Regions from separate parts of the Lutispora sp. QWL-02 genome, predicted to be linked through region 1. Evidence: riboswitches for the same ligand, from Rfam matches in the RefSeq annotation. Region 1 holds a riboswitch; each other region holds the start of a gene.

Region 1 (4,653 bases):
ATATATAATTGGAGGATGGTAGTATGGTAGTAAAACAAAAATCATCAATTCTTTTTGTGGTTCTCTTATTGATCATTTCATTATTTTCCGGATGCAGCAATGCAGAAGCACCGGCAAATAATCAAAATCCCGAAACCACAGATCAGACAAACAAAACCAAAGAAATAGGAATAACGCAAATAGTCGAACATCCGGCTTTGGATTCTGCGCGCCTTGGCTTTATTGATGCATTAGCTTCAAAAGGCTTAAAAGATGGTGAGAACCTCAAGGTAGATTTCCAGAATGCCCAGGGTGATATTCCTACAGCTCAGACTATCGCACAAAATTTTGCAAGCAGCAAAAAAGATATGATATTTGCAATAGCAACTCCTACAGCCCAGGCGGCTTATAATGCTACAAAGGATATACCAATACTCATAACTGCTGTTACAGATCCTGTAGATGCAGGTCTTGCAAAATCTCTGGAAAGGTCAGAAACAAATGTCACAGGTACAAGCGATGCTGCGCCTATGGGCAAGCAATTTGAGCTTCTTAAAAAGCTTATACCAAACGCTAAAAATGTAGGTATTTTATATAATACCAGTGAAAGAAATTCAGAAATACAGGTTCAAATGGCAAAGAAAATAGCCGGTGAATACGGCTTGGAAATAATAGCAAGTGGAATTACCAGCACCAATGAAGTGCCTCAGGCTGTTGACTCGCTGAAGGGCAAGATAGACGTGCTATATGTGCCTACAGATAATATGGTGGCTTCATCCATGGCTATAATATCCCAAAAATGCACTGAGAATAATATACCTGTAATAGGTTCGGAAAGAGCCCATGTGGAAGGCGGGGCTCTTGCCACAGAGGGAATAGATTACTACAAGCTAGGCTTCCAGACGGGGCTTATGGCTTTTGAAGTATTGAACGGCGCTAAGACTGAAGATATGCCGATAGAGACTCTATATGAAAAAGACACAGCTCTTACAATAAACTATGATGCTGCAAAGAAATTAAATATTTCCATACCTCAGGAAATAATAGACAAGGCTGAAATCATAAAAGGCGGTGCAGCCAATTGAACAATTTCTGGATAGGGGTATTGGAGCAGGGACTTTTATTTTCTATCATGTCCTTTGGGGTTTATATAACTTATAAAATTTTGGATTTTCCCGATCTGTCCGTTGAAGGCACCTTCCCGCTGGGTGCCTCTGTCACGGCGTTGCTTTTGGTGAAAGGCGCCGATCCCATTCTGGCCTGTATGCTTTCAATGTGTGCAGGCATGGCTGCGGGATTTGTTACAGGAGTGCTGAATGTTAAGTTTAAGATAACAAATCTGCTCTCGGGCATATTGGTGATGATAGGCTTATATTCCATAAATCTGAGGATCATGGGAAAGGCTAATACTCCTTTTTTCAATGCAAAGACTATTTTCTCGGGAGAAATTCCTCCCGTATTTGTGATAATGATATTGGCATTGATCGTAAAGCTGTTTCTTGATTTGATGTTCAAGACGAAGTTTGGTTTTATATTGAAGGCTACCGGTGATAATCATAATATGGTCACATCATTAGGCGTAGATATAGGAGTTATCAAAATAATGGGCATCATGCTTTCAAACGGATTGGTTGCTCTGGCAGGCTCTGTCATGGCTCAGTACCAGAGATTTTCCGATGTAGGAATGGGGAGCGGAATAATAGTTATGGGCCTGGCTTCTATCATAATGGGAGAAACCTTATTAAAAGCTTTCCCTATAATATTTGGGACAGCCTGCGCTCTTTTCGGATCACTGCTTTACAAGGGCAGTATAGCCATAGCCTTGAAGGCCGGCTTGCCTCCCACGGATTTAAAGCTTATAACCTCTGTTATAGTAATAGCTGCCCTGGCGGTTTATAACAGCGGTTTGAAGGTCAAGTTTGGGAGAAATCTACTTTCTGGGGGTGTAAAAGCTGTTACTGATACAAAATCTGCATAAAACCTTTAATAGGGATACAGTCAATGAAAATAAGCTTTTTCAAGGGCTATCCCTGGAAATCAAAGATGGAGACTTTATAACCATCATAGGCAGCAATGGAGCAGGAAAATCCACTTTATTAAACATCATCTCAGGAGGCATACAAAGCGATGAAGGCTCGATCCTGCTCAATAAAAGAGAGATATCCAAAACCCCTGAATATAAAATCAGCAGGCTGATAGGCAGAGTGTTTCAGGATCCTAAAATGGGAACTTCGCCTTCTATGACTGTGCTGGAGAATATGTCTATGGCATGGAATAAAAATAATAGGTACGGATTTTCATGGGGTATTGAAAAAAATAGAATAGCGGACATCAAAGATTCCCTCTCAAAATTATCCTTAGGATTGGAGGATAAGCTTGATGTAAAGGTAGGGCTCCTATCCGGGGGGCAAAGGCAGGCTATGGCCCTTCTGATGGCAGCCATATCAAATCCTTGCCTTTTGCTGCTGGATGAGCATATGGCCGCTTTGGATCCCAAAACCTCTGAGATTATTGCAGGGCTTACAGATAAAATAGTGAAGGAATGCAAAATAACCACACTTATGGTCACCCATAATCTCAAGCAGGCCATAGGTATGGGAAACAGGCTTATAATGATGCACAGAGGTAAAATTATTTTGGATATAAGAGATAAAGATAAAGAGTCCCTCACTGCAGAAAAGCTTTTAGCTTTATTCAGCCAAAAGGAATCGTCAGATATCATCAGCGATCGTTTGATGCTGGCATAAAAAAATAGTTGACATAGTTAAGAGGGCGTATTATACTATTATGTAAATGAATATTTATTCTATCAAGAGAGGTGGAGGGACTGGCCCGATGAAGCCCGACAACCGGCATTCTCATTCGAATGCATCGGTGTCAATTCCAGCAGCACAAGCTGAAAGATAGAAAGGAATTATCCTCTTCTGTTTTTCAGAAGAGTTTTTTTATTGTATAAAATTTAATATTATACTCTTATCAAGAGAGGTGGAGGGACTGGCCCGATGAAGCCCGACAACCGGCATTCTCATTCGAATGCATCGGTGTCAATTCCAGCAGCGTAAAGCTGAGAGATAAGAGAGGTGTGATCCCTCTTTTATCATTGAGGGATTTTTTATTTGTTTCTAACACCGGAGGGGGTACTAAAATGATCGATATAAAAGGCCTTTATAAAACATATACAGGCAAGGAAGGAAATACGGAAGCTCTGAAAAACATTAATCTCAGGATTGAGAAGGGTGATATTTTCGGCATAATAGGCTTAAGCGGAGCAGGAAAATCAACCCTCATCAGATGCATAAACAGGCTTGAAGAGCCTACGAAAGGCAGCATTTTCATTGAGAATAAGGATATCGTTAAGCTGAATGACGGCGAGCTTAGGGATATGAGAAGAAATATAGGAATGATATTTCAGCATTTTAATCTTTTGAGCAGGAAGAATTGCAGAGAAAATATAGCCTTTCCGTTAAAAATAATGAAATATGATAAACGAGAAATGGAGAAACGGGTAGATGAGCTATTGGATATTGTAGATCTAAAGGATAAAAAGTTCTCTTATCCCAGCCAGCTCAGCGGGGGACAAAAGCAAAGGGTAGCAATAGCCAGAGCTTTGGCTACCAACCCTAAAATACTTCTTTGCGATGAAGCTACTTCTGCTTTGGACCCAAATACCACATCTTCCATACTCAAGCTGCTGAAGAGCATAAATGAGACGCTGGGAATAACAATTGTGATGATAACCCATCAGATGGAGGTCATAAAGGAGGTATGCAATAAAGTAGCTGTGATTTCAGATGGAAGTATGGTGGAGCAGGGGAATACCTATGATGTATTTTCAAAGCCGTCTCATCCTATCACAAAGAGCTTTATAAAGGACGTATCCTTAAACATTGACAGAAATATAATAGATGATCCTGAAAATACTGAGGTTGTGAGGATTACATTTTTAGACCACAAGGCAAAAGAGCCGTTGATATATAAAATCATAAAGAATTTCGATATTGAGGCAAACATCCTGGCGGGACAGATGAACAGCATACAAGGAAGAACCTATGGAAATTTGGTTGTAGGCCTCAGGGGAACAGATGAAAAAATAGAGGCTGCAATAGGATACCTAAAGGATGAAGGCGTCATAGTAGAGGAGTTGAAATATAATGGAAGTTCTGATTGAAACAATAAAAAAAATAATGCTTTTAATGCCCAAGCCCCTTTATGAAACTCTATACATGGTGTTTGCATCCACATTGTTTTCGGTTATTTTCGGAATGCCTCTGGGCATCATAACAGCAATATCGGAGGAAGGCAATATTTGGGAAAGAAAGGGCTTGAATAAAGCTTTAAACGGGGTAATAAATATAGCAAGATCCTTCCCCTTCATAATACTGATGATTGCGGTCTTTCCGCTGACAAAGCTCATCGTGGGAAAAAGGATAGGCACAACTGCAGCCATAGTGCCCTTGACCATAGCAGCCATACCCTTTGTAGCCAGGCTCATTGAAAATGCGATAAAGGAGATAAGCCCCGGAATCATAGAAGCAGCCCAATCCATGGGTGCCGACGTAAAGCAGATAGTTTTCAGGGTGATGATACCGGAAGCATTGCCTTCCATAGCATCAGGTATAACCTTGACAATAATAAATCTCATAGGATATTCGGCAATGGCAGGTGCTATAGGGG
Region 2 (4,653 bases), 170 kb from region 1:
AACCACCGTACAGGAAGCAGAGCTGGCGGCAGTGATCCTCTCCGCCTTGGTGAAGGCAGGCTTCAGCCCTTCCAGAGCCTTCTGCAAGGCTCTTATATGCTCAGGCGTGGTGCCGCAGCATCCTCCCAATATCCTTACCCCTTGCTCGGCCATGCTGCGCCCATATCTGCCGAAATCCTCAGGGCTTATATCATAGACGGTTTTGTTTCCTACCATCTTCGGCAAGCCTGCATTGGGCTGGATTATCACAGGCAATCTGGAATACCTCAGCACCTCAGCTATGAGAGGCAGCATTTCTTCAGGCCCTAAAGAGCAGTTAAGGCCAAGGGCATCCAGATTCAGGTTTTGCAATATATTTACCATGGTCAAAGGATCAGTGCCCGTCAGAGTCCTTCCGTCAGCCTGAAAGGTCATGGTGCAGATCACCGGAAGGCTGGAATTTTCCTTGGCCGCCAGTATAGCTGCTTTAGCTTCGTATATATCGGACATGGTCTCGATAAGGATCAAGTCAGCTTCGGCGGATGTGCCGGCGGTTATTTGCTCTCTGAAGGCTTCATAGGCAGCCTCAAAGCTCAGATTGCCATAGGGCTCCATAAGCTGGCCCAGAGGGCCGATATCCAGAGCCACCAGCTTATCTCCTGCGGCAGTCCTTGCTATCTCCACGCCTCTTCTTATCACCATATCCAAAGAAAAATCCATATCCTTCAGCTTGTATCTGTTGGCCCCGAAGGTATTGGTGGTGACCACATCCGCTCCCGCATCTATATAGGCCCTATGTATGTGCTCTATGACCTCCGGCCTTTGGATATTGTAGCTCTCAGACAATTCTCCGGCTTTCATTCCGGCAGCCTGGAGCATGGTTCCCATCCCTCCGTCAAACAAGAGAAATCCGTCAAAATTTACAGCCTTAGTCATTAATATCCCCACACTTTCTATATATACAATTTCTGTCCTTGCACCTGCTGCATTTATTCCCCTCAGAGGTGCTCTCCTGCCTCTGCCATCCTATAAATGCAGTTACCGACTTTCGCGGCAGCATAATACTGCTTTCATTAACAGTAAGCCCTATCCTCGGATATGCCTTCAGAAGCTCAATTATTCCCTTCTGAAGGGTTATGGGCAGATCTCCATAGCCCGGGCTATATCTTGAAGTACAGCAGTATCCTTCCTTTAGAGCCTCTATCCTTATTTCTTCCTGTACCTCATCACAAAGAGCCTCAATGGCTGCAGAAGCGCAGGCATCCATCACTATACCCTTGGTAAGGTCTGTTTTTGAATAGTATGCGATCCTCCTATCCGCTTCAAGCCCTAATGTGGCTGCCATCAGCGCACATTTATCCGAATTCCGGAAATGCATGGTCAAATCCTTGCTCTGAAAAATCAAGTTTGTATCCTTCAAAGCCATCTTATCCCCGTCTCTTTCAATATCATAAACATTATAAACAAAGCTTTTCCTCAAAGCTTCGGTCATCTCGGCAATGCATTCCGTCAAAAGCTTTTCAAGCTTCTCATCCATATATTGATTCTTATGGCCCAAATATCTTAAAACTTCTTTCCTGTTTATATGCATAAAAAAATCCCTCCGGTTTAGAATATATTACACTTTAATATATATAAAATGCAAGATGGTCTTTTTAAAATTTTACTTGACAAATGCTCATATTTGGCATAAAATTTCTTTTAAACCTTTATAATTGAATAAGATCTTATCCAGAGAGGTGGAGGGACTGGCCCAATGAAGCCCGACAACCGGCATTCTCATTCGAATGCAGCGGTGTCAATTCCTGCAGAATTTTGCTTAAATTCTGAGAGATAAGGATAGCATAAAGTATATCGTACTTTATTAGCCTGCAGCCGGCTGCTTTCTTATCTGAGAGCAGCTTTTTAATTTGCTCCGCCTTGTCTCTGTTGAACGAGACTTCATTCAGAGGGGGATTCAACCCCCACTGAATGTTAGTCGAGTCCATACTGGACTTAGCCGCTTTTGGCACCCGCCGCCTATAGAGGTGGGGGCCTTAGAGCGGGTTAGTTCAGTGATAAAAAAATTAGAGGAGGAGAATCATATATGTCCATTAAAAAAAGCTATGAAGAAATCAATGAGAAGATCAGGAAAGGTACGGCAGTGGTAGTTACGGCAGAAGAGGTAATAAGCATAGCAGAAGAAAAAGGAATACAAGATGCAGCCAAATATGTTGATGTGGTGACCACCGGAACCTTTGGCCCTATGTGTTCTTCCGGAGCCTTCATAAACTTCGGCCATTCAGACCCGCCAATAAGGATGACTAAGATTTTGCTCAACAATGTCAATGCATACGGCGGCCTTGCTGCAGTAGATTCATATATAGGGGCCACTGAGCCCTCACAGGATCTGGGCATCGAATACGGAGGAGCCCATGTAATATGCGATCTGATAGATGGTAAGCCTGTGCATCTTAAGGCCTATTCCCCGGGGACAGATTGCTATCCCAGGAAGGAGATAGACACCTATATTACCAAGGATTTAATAAATGAAGCCTACCTCTATAATCCCAGAAATTGCTATCAGAACTATTCCGCAGCGATAAATACTTCCGACAGGCTCCTTCACACATATATGGGAGTGCTGAAGCCCCATATGGAGAATATAAATTACTCTACTTCCGGGGAATTGAGCCCTTTATTGAATGATCCCTACCTGAGGACCATAGGCATAGGGACAAAAATATTTCTGGCAGGCGCTGCAGGATATGTCTCCTGGCAAGGTACACAATTTGTCACCGAAAAACCCAGGGGAGAAAACGGCATACCGTTATCACCAGCTTGCACCCTTGCGGTCACAGGTGATTTGAAGAAGATGAGCACAGAATATATCAAGCCTGCGGTTTTTGAAAAATACGGCACCTCCCTGTTCGTAGGCATAGGAATACCTATACCCGTTCTCGACAAGGATCTGCTCCATAACCTGTCGGTGCAAAACAAGGATATATATACAAATATTGTGGACTACAGCGTGTCCCGTCTTAACAAGCCCGTCCTCGGCAAATGCAGCTACGGTGAATTGAGAAGCGGAGAATTGGTCCTCGACGGCAATACAATAAAAACCGCACCCCTTTCCAGCCTTTATAAGGCGAGAAAGATTGCCCTGGAGCTCAAAAGATGGGTGGCAGAGGAAGGCTTCACACTTCAGGAGCCCATAGAAGCTTTCCCAAAAGTTTCAGCCCTTAATTCATTGAAGGAAAGTGTTGATGGAGGGATATAATGAACAAGATATATATAAATAAAGAAAAATGCGTACATTGCGGAGCCTGTACCGCAGCATGCGGCTCCGATTCGCTCCGGATGGAAGGCAAGGATTGCACCCTGTCCTTTGATAAGGACCGCTGCGCAGGCTGTGAAAGCTGCATAAAGGCTTGCCCCTTGAGAGCCATTACGATAGATATGTCCACCAGGTGGCTTTATGTATGAAGAACGGTTTTACAGAGAAATAATGAAATCCAGGGATCTGCTCTGCTTTAATGTGACCGAAGGCGAATCGGACCTTCAGATTTTTGCTAAGGATAATCTGGAGAAAGAAACCAGGAGGGCTTTAATAAAATGCAGAAGCCAGCTTCATGAATATATTCGTAAGAATCCGCATTTTCTTACGAGCCTTGATTCCATTAAACCTCAAAAAAACAGTCCCGAAATAGTAAAGCAAATGTGCCGCGCAGCAGAGTCTGCAAAGGTGGGGCCTATGGCGGCAGTGGCAGGAGCCGTATCCAAATATGTAGGGCTTTCCCTCCTGAAGCATACCGAGGAGATAATCATTGAAAATGGGGGAGATATATTTCTTAAGACCAGGATAGACAGAAGGATTTCCATATACGCAGGAAGCTCTCCCTTTTCAAACAAGATTGCCCTCCTAATACCCGGCAGTGATGAAGAATTGGGCATCTGTACCTCCAGCGGCACTGTAGGCCACTCCCTAAGCTTCGGCAAAGCCGATGCGGCAGTGATACTTGCAAGGGATGCAGTGCTGGCAGATGCTGCCGCTACTGCTGCAGGCAATGCGGTAAAAGACCAAAAGGATATAGAAAAGGGGATAGAAACAGCCATGTCTATTCCCGGAGTGGAAGGCGTCCTCATAATAGTGGGAGATAAAATGGGCGCCTTCGGCAATATAAATCTGATCAAACCTTGAAAGGAGAACTGGAAATGAAAATAAAAGAATTATTCAATAAAAGCCCGGTAATATCCCTGGAGATATTTCCTCCAAAGCCCGAGGCTTCCATAGATACAGTCCTCAACACCATAGATGCATTATCCGATCTGAAGCCCGATTTTATCAGCGTCACCTACGGAGCGGGAGGCAGCAGCAAATCCCACACGGTACAGATCGCAGATATCATAAAGAACAAATACGGCATTGAAGCCCTTGCCCATTTGACCTGCATAAGCTCTACAAAAAAAGAAGTGGAGGATATTCTGACAAGACTGCGCAGCTCCAGTATAGAAAATGTGCTTGCACTAAGAGGAGACAGACCCCAAAATGACACTTGCATTTCAGAAGAAGCCCAATACGAGTATGCAAGGGATCTCATAGCCCATATACGGAATTTCGGAGGATTCTCCATAGGAGCTGCCTGCTATCCCGAGGTCCATATAGAAGCCGGGGATAGCCTCTCAGACCTGCGC
Region 3 (4,653 bases), 880 kb from region 1:
TCTTTTAGCAAATCTTTTTTCATCATATCTCTATCTATAAGCATTTTCCAAAGCTTTTTATACGAAAATTTCATGGTATTCACCTTTCTGTTTCCAACAGTTTTCTTATAGGTAATATTATATAACTGATTTTAATTTTTCACAACTCAAATTTGAATTTGCAAATTCGCAAATTTCGAATCTTGTTTTGTACACAAAGAAAAGCCATATCAAAACTGTTATAGAATTGATATGGCTTTTTCTCGTATTCAGTTTACCTTGACCCTCGGTTCACAAGTTGTCCTTATGACTACTCGTATTCTCTCAGAGGTTTTTGTTCTATATGCCTGCTTCTTTTTTCAATATATCGGCTTTATCGGTTTTCTCCCAGGACACTCCTAAATCTGTTCTGCCCATATGACCGTAGGCTGCCAGCTTTCTATATATGGGTTTTCTCAAATCCAAATCCCTTATTATTGCAGCAGGCCTTAAATCAAATACCCGGGAAACTATCTCAGATATTTTATCATCGGCAATCTTTCCGGTGCCGAAGGTTTCGATAAGGACTGATACAGGCTTCGCAACTCCTATTGCATAGGCAAGCTGCACCTCACATTTGGAAGCCAGGCCTGCAGCCACCACATTCTTTGCCACATATCTTGCTGCATAGGAAGCCGAACGGTCAACCTTGGTGGGATCTTTGCCGGAGAAAGCTCCGCCTCCGTGCCTTGCATATCCGCCATAAGTATCTACGATTATCTTTCTCCCTGTCAAGCCCGAATCTCCATGAGGTCCGCCTATTACAAACCTGCCGGTGGGGTTGATATAGTACTTGGTTTTATCATCAAGCATATTCTTGGGTATGATAGGCTTTATGACATGCTCTATCATATCCTTCTCTATGGTGGCCTGATCCACATCAGGGCTGTGTTGGGTGGAAACCACTATGGTATCAACCCTTACAGGCTTATCATCAATATATTCAACAGTGACCTGGGTTTTTCCGTCAGGCCTCAAATAATCCAAAACACCGTCTCTTCTTACTTGGGCCAGCTTTCTGGCCAGTTTATGGGCCAAGGATATAGGCATAGGCATCAGTTCGGGAGTTTCATCACAGGCATAACCGAACATCATTCCCTGATCTCCGGCTCCGATGGCAGCGACATCAGCTTCGCTCATTTCTCCTTTTTTGGCTTCCAGCGCCTTGTCAACCCCCATTGCAATATCTGTAGACTGTTCGTGAATCGAAGTGATCACGCCGCAGGTATCCGCGTCAAAGCCGAACTTTGCCCTCGTATATCCTATCTCCTCCACGGTCTCCCTCACGATTTTCTGGATATCCACATAACAATTAGTGGTTATTTCTCCCATTACATGTACAAGACCTGTAGTTGCGGTGACCTCGCAGGCAACCCTTCCCATCGGGTCGTGTTCCATTATAGCATCCAATACTGCATCTGATATTTGATCACAGACTTTATCCGGATGTCCTTCAGTTACAGATTCAGAAGTAAACAGCTTTCTTACCATTTTATCTCCTCCTTTTTTTCTCTAGGGTATTACTTTAAGGTCAGCCTCTAGCTTCTGGCTGCTAGCCTCTAGCATTAGGGTATTCCTTACGGGTTTAAGAGAACGGAAAACACGGATTAACACGGAATCTTTCCCAACACGAAAAGATCCTTCAGTCGTTCCTCTTTCAGTGTAAAAATCCGTGTTCTCCGTTTCCCCCTATCTGCCCATAATCGGCATTAAAAAAAGCTTCCCTGATGAGAAGCTCATTTTCATAACGAAAATATATCCTCATCTTTCAGGAACAATCCTGCAGGAATTGGCACCGCGCTCAATGCCGGTTGCCGGGTTTCATAGGGCCCTTCCCTCCACCTCTCTTGATAAGGTAACCTTTATTCAGTTTGCAAAAGTATATTAGCACATTTGTCCAAAAAAGTCAACAAAAAAGCCCTTTCGGGTTTTTGTCTTAAAATGGTGGGGAAAGGTGGATTCGAACCACCGAAGTCTGAGACAACAGATTTACAGTCTGCCCCCTTTGGCCGCTCGGGAATTTCCCCACGTGACAAAGTCTATAATACAACAGATGCATAGCTTTTGTCAACATTATTTTTGTTGAAATTTATTACAACTCCTTATACAGCCTTGATCCGTATGAGGTTACAAATTTATACAGCAGCATATCCGCTATGATATAAAAGCCGAAAATCATAATAAAAGCGTAAATATAGTCAAGCCTTAACCAGACAACCAAGCCGAAATTCAAAGCTCCGAAAGCTACACTGATCAACATATTCAGCAATCCGTTCATATTCTGCTTTACGGCTTTTTGCTCATTGTCCCAATTTAATTTGGGGAATTTCAGGTCTATCATGATTCCTGCATAGTTTATAAAGAAGATGCAGGGCAAGCTCATCAAAAGCGCCGCAAAAATCAAATATATGGGAAAGGAGAACACAAGCCAGAGCACTATGAAAGCCATTATCATTCCCAAAAGGCCCATGAGTATACCTGTTTGAGCCTTTGCATTTATCTGTGTCTTATAATCTACCGGCAGATATTTTGATACATATAGGCTCTTCCCTTCTCTGGATATAGCCGTTGATGAAATCATATTTGAAGCACCTATGAAGAGAGCCGCAGCGGCTGCCCCTGCAAAAATATAAGGCAATACGCCGGGATCTTCCAAATACCTGGCCAGCTCCCTTATATCCCCCAGGTCTTCGTTTCCGGCAAAGAAAGGTATCAGTATGAATACAGGCCAGAGGAAATTCATCAAAATACAGTTCATGAAGTACACGGGACTTCTGTAAAGCAGCTTTAACTCCTTTGCTCTGAAAGCCCTTAAAGCGCTGAGCTTCCTGTACAAGCTCATTTTGGCGGCGCCGCTTTTAGGTCTTCTGGCCGGAGCTGCCTCTGTCAGGCCTATGACACCTTTGAAATAAAACTTTTCGCCAATATAAAAGAACAGTCCTATAAATGCTGCTGCACCGGCAATAGCCAATGCCATGCTTCCAATGGAGCGCAGCAGCTCACGGTAATCGGTCAGGGCCATGGTCATAAATCTGTTGATTATAAAAATATCCTGGGATTTGGAAAGCAAAGAATTATTCCCCTGCTGAAGCAGTTTCATCATATCCTCAGGATTTCCAAGCCTTCCGGAAAATTTCTGTATGATCATGTTAAAGCCTATGGCCATTGCCATTGCAACGATACCCGAAATCGTCTTCATCCGATCCTTATTTTTTACAAATTTAAAGCTTCGCATAACAAAGATGCTTAAGAAAGAGGAAAAAACCAGCGGCACTATAGGCAAAAGCAGATATGCGATGGCCCCATAAATATAATAAAGTAAATTTGCTTTATCCTTTATACCGTAGGAAACCAGCACCGGGAGAAAAAATACCAGCTGGGTCATATACTCATAAACCAGCACCGATGCAAACTTGGCTCCAAGTATCTGCCAGGGCTTCAATGGCAAAGGGAGCAGCAGCTCGATATCGTTGGAGTAATAAAAAACGCCCATGATGAAAAATATGCCCAATATGAATGTAACCAGACTCACCAGGGAAATAGCCGTCCACATTATAATACCCTGCTGCCCTACCGACGCCATAACGCCGTAGCCTTCCCAGGCCGCAGTCCATATAAGCGCTGCCATGGGAAGCATAGATATAGCTATCAGGGCTCCCAGGGCTATAGATTTTTTATTAAATTTAAAGTTTGTTTTCAAGAGGATCTTGACCAGCTTCAACATCTTATTCATTTTCTACCAACTCCAGGAACATATTTTCCAAGGATTCATCGCCCTTGAAATGCTGCCTCATTTCCTCAATAGAGCCATAAAACAATATTTTCCCTTTATTGATTATTGCTACTTTATCGCATATCTTTTCTGCTACCTCCAGCACATGGGTAGAAAAAAATACCGTCTTGCTTTTGGCAGCATGTTCTCTCATCATTTCTTTGAGAATGAAGGATGACTTGGGGTCCAAGCCCGTCATAGGCTCATCCAATATCCATACGCTGGGCTCATGCAGCAATACGCCCATCAATACGATCTTCTGCCTCATGCCGTGAGAATAGCTTTGAATCTGGTCAAAGAGCGCTTCTGCCATACTGAATCTTTCTGCAAGATTATCGATCTCGGGCTTTCTATCCTGAGACGGCACTTCATAAACATCAGCCATGAAGTTGAGGTATTCTATTCCCTTGAGCCTCAGGAACATATCCGGGCTGTCAGGCACAAAGCCAAACTGCTTCTTTGCCTTGATGGGCTCCTCCGAGATATCTATGCCGTTGATCTTGATGCTGCCGCTGTCACTATTTAGAATTCCTGTTATCATTTTTATTGTAGTGGTCTTTCCCGCTCCGTTAGGTCCCAGGAAACCGATAATTTCACCATCAGGAATCACAAGGCTTATATTATCCACTGCCTTATTTTTGCCCCCGAAAGTCTTCGATACATTGCTTATTTCTATCAAGATCATAACCTCCAGTTATTTAGATGATTATTTAAATATCTAATAGTATTCTACACTTATTTTATTATTTTATCAATATTATAGATAAAATATAAAATAAAAAACCGCAGGGAATCCTACGGTTAAAATTCATATATGGTGGGCACAATAGGGCTCGAACCTATGACCCTCTGCTTGTAAGGCA

The links. Region 1 has a riboswitch for S-adenosylmethionine ahead of AC4HCY_RS01835 (methionine ABC transporter ATP-binding protein). Riboswitches for the same ligand answer to the same signal wherever they lie in the genome.
Region 2: linked by a shared signal. The riboswitch ahead of AC4HCY_RS01185 (homocysteine biosynthesis protein) and the one ahead of AC4HCY_RS01835 (methionine ABC transporter ATP-binding protein) in region 1 are both predicted to bind S-adenosylmethionine.
Region 3: linked by a shared signal. The riboswitch ahead of metK (methionine adenosyltransferase) and the one ahead of AC4HCY_RS01835 (methionine ABC transporter ATP-binding protein) in region 1 are both predicted to bind S-adenosylmethionine.

What each region holds. Positions count from the first base shown of each region.
Region 1 is NZ_CM177762.1:449,289-453,941, reverse strand. Features, by position in the region: gene AC4HCY_RS01850 (ABC transporter substrate-binding protein) at 24-1,064, shown strand; gene AC4HCY_RS01845 (ABC transporter permease) at 1,112-1,957, shown strand; gene AC4HCY_RS01840 (ABC transporter ATP-binding protein) at 1,932-2,726, shown strand; SAM riboswitch class I at 2,783-2,889, shown strand; SAM riboswitch class I at 2,950-3,057, shown strand; gene AC4HCY_RS01835 (methionine ABC transporter ATP-binding protein) at 3,125-4,147, shown strand; gene AC4HCY_RS01830 (methionine ABC transporter permease) at 4,131-4,653, shown strand, end outside.
Region 2 is NZ_CM177762.1:277,748-282,400, forward strand. Features, by position in the region: gene AC4HCY_RS01175 (homocysteine S-methyltransferase family protein) at 1-915, opposite strand, end outside; gene AC4HCY_RS01180 (vitamin B12 dependent-methionine synthase activation domain-containing protein) at 908-1,570, opposite strand; SAM riboswitch class I at 1,704-1,819, shown strand; gene AC4HCY_RS01185 (homocysteine biosynthesis protein) at 2,066-3,238, shown strand; gene AC4HCY_RS01190 (DUF362 domain-containing protein) at 3,238-3,444, shown strand; gene AC4HCY_RS01195 (UPF0280 family protein) at 3,437-4,159, shown strand; gene metF (methylenetetrahydrofolate reductase [NAD(P)H]) at 4,174-4,653, shown strand, end outside.
Region 3 is NZ_CM177762.1:4,078,572-4,083,224, forward strand. Features, by position in the region: gene AC4HCY_RS19420 (helix-turn-helix domain-containing protein) at 1-74, opposite strand, end outside; gene metK (methionine adenosyltransferase) at 319-1,509, opposite strand; SAM riboswitch class I at 1,777-1,875, opposite strand; tRNA gene AC4HCY_RS19430 (tRNA-Tyr) at 1,961-2,045, opposite strand; gene AC4HCY_RS19435 (putative ABC transporter permease subunit) at 2,111-3,751, opposite strand; gene AC4HCY_RS19440 (ABC transporter ATP-binding protein) at 3,744-4,469, opposite strand; tRNA gene AC4HCY_RS19445 (tRNA-Val) at 4,606-4,653, opposite strand, start outside.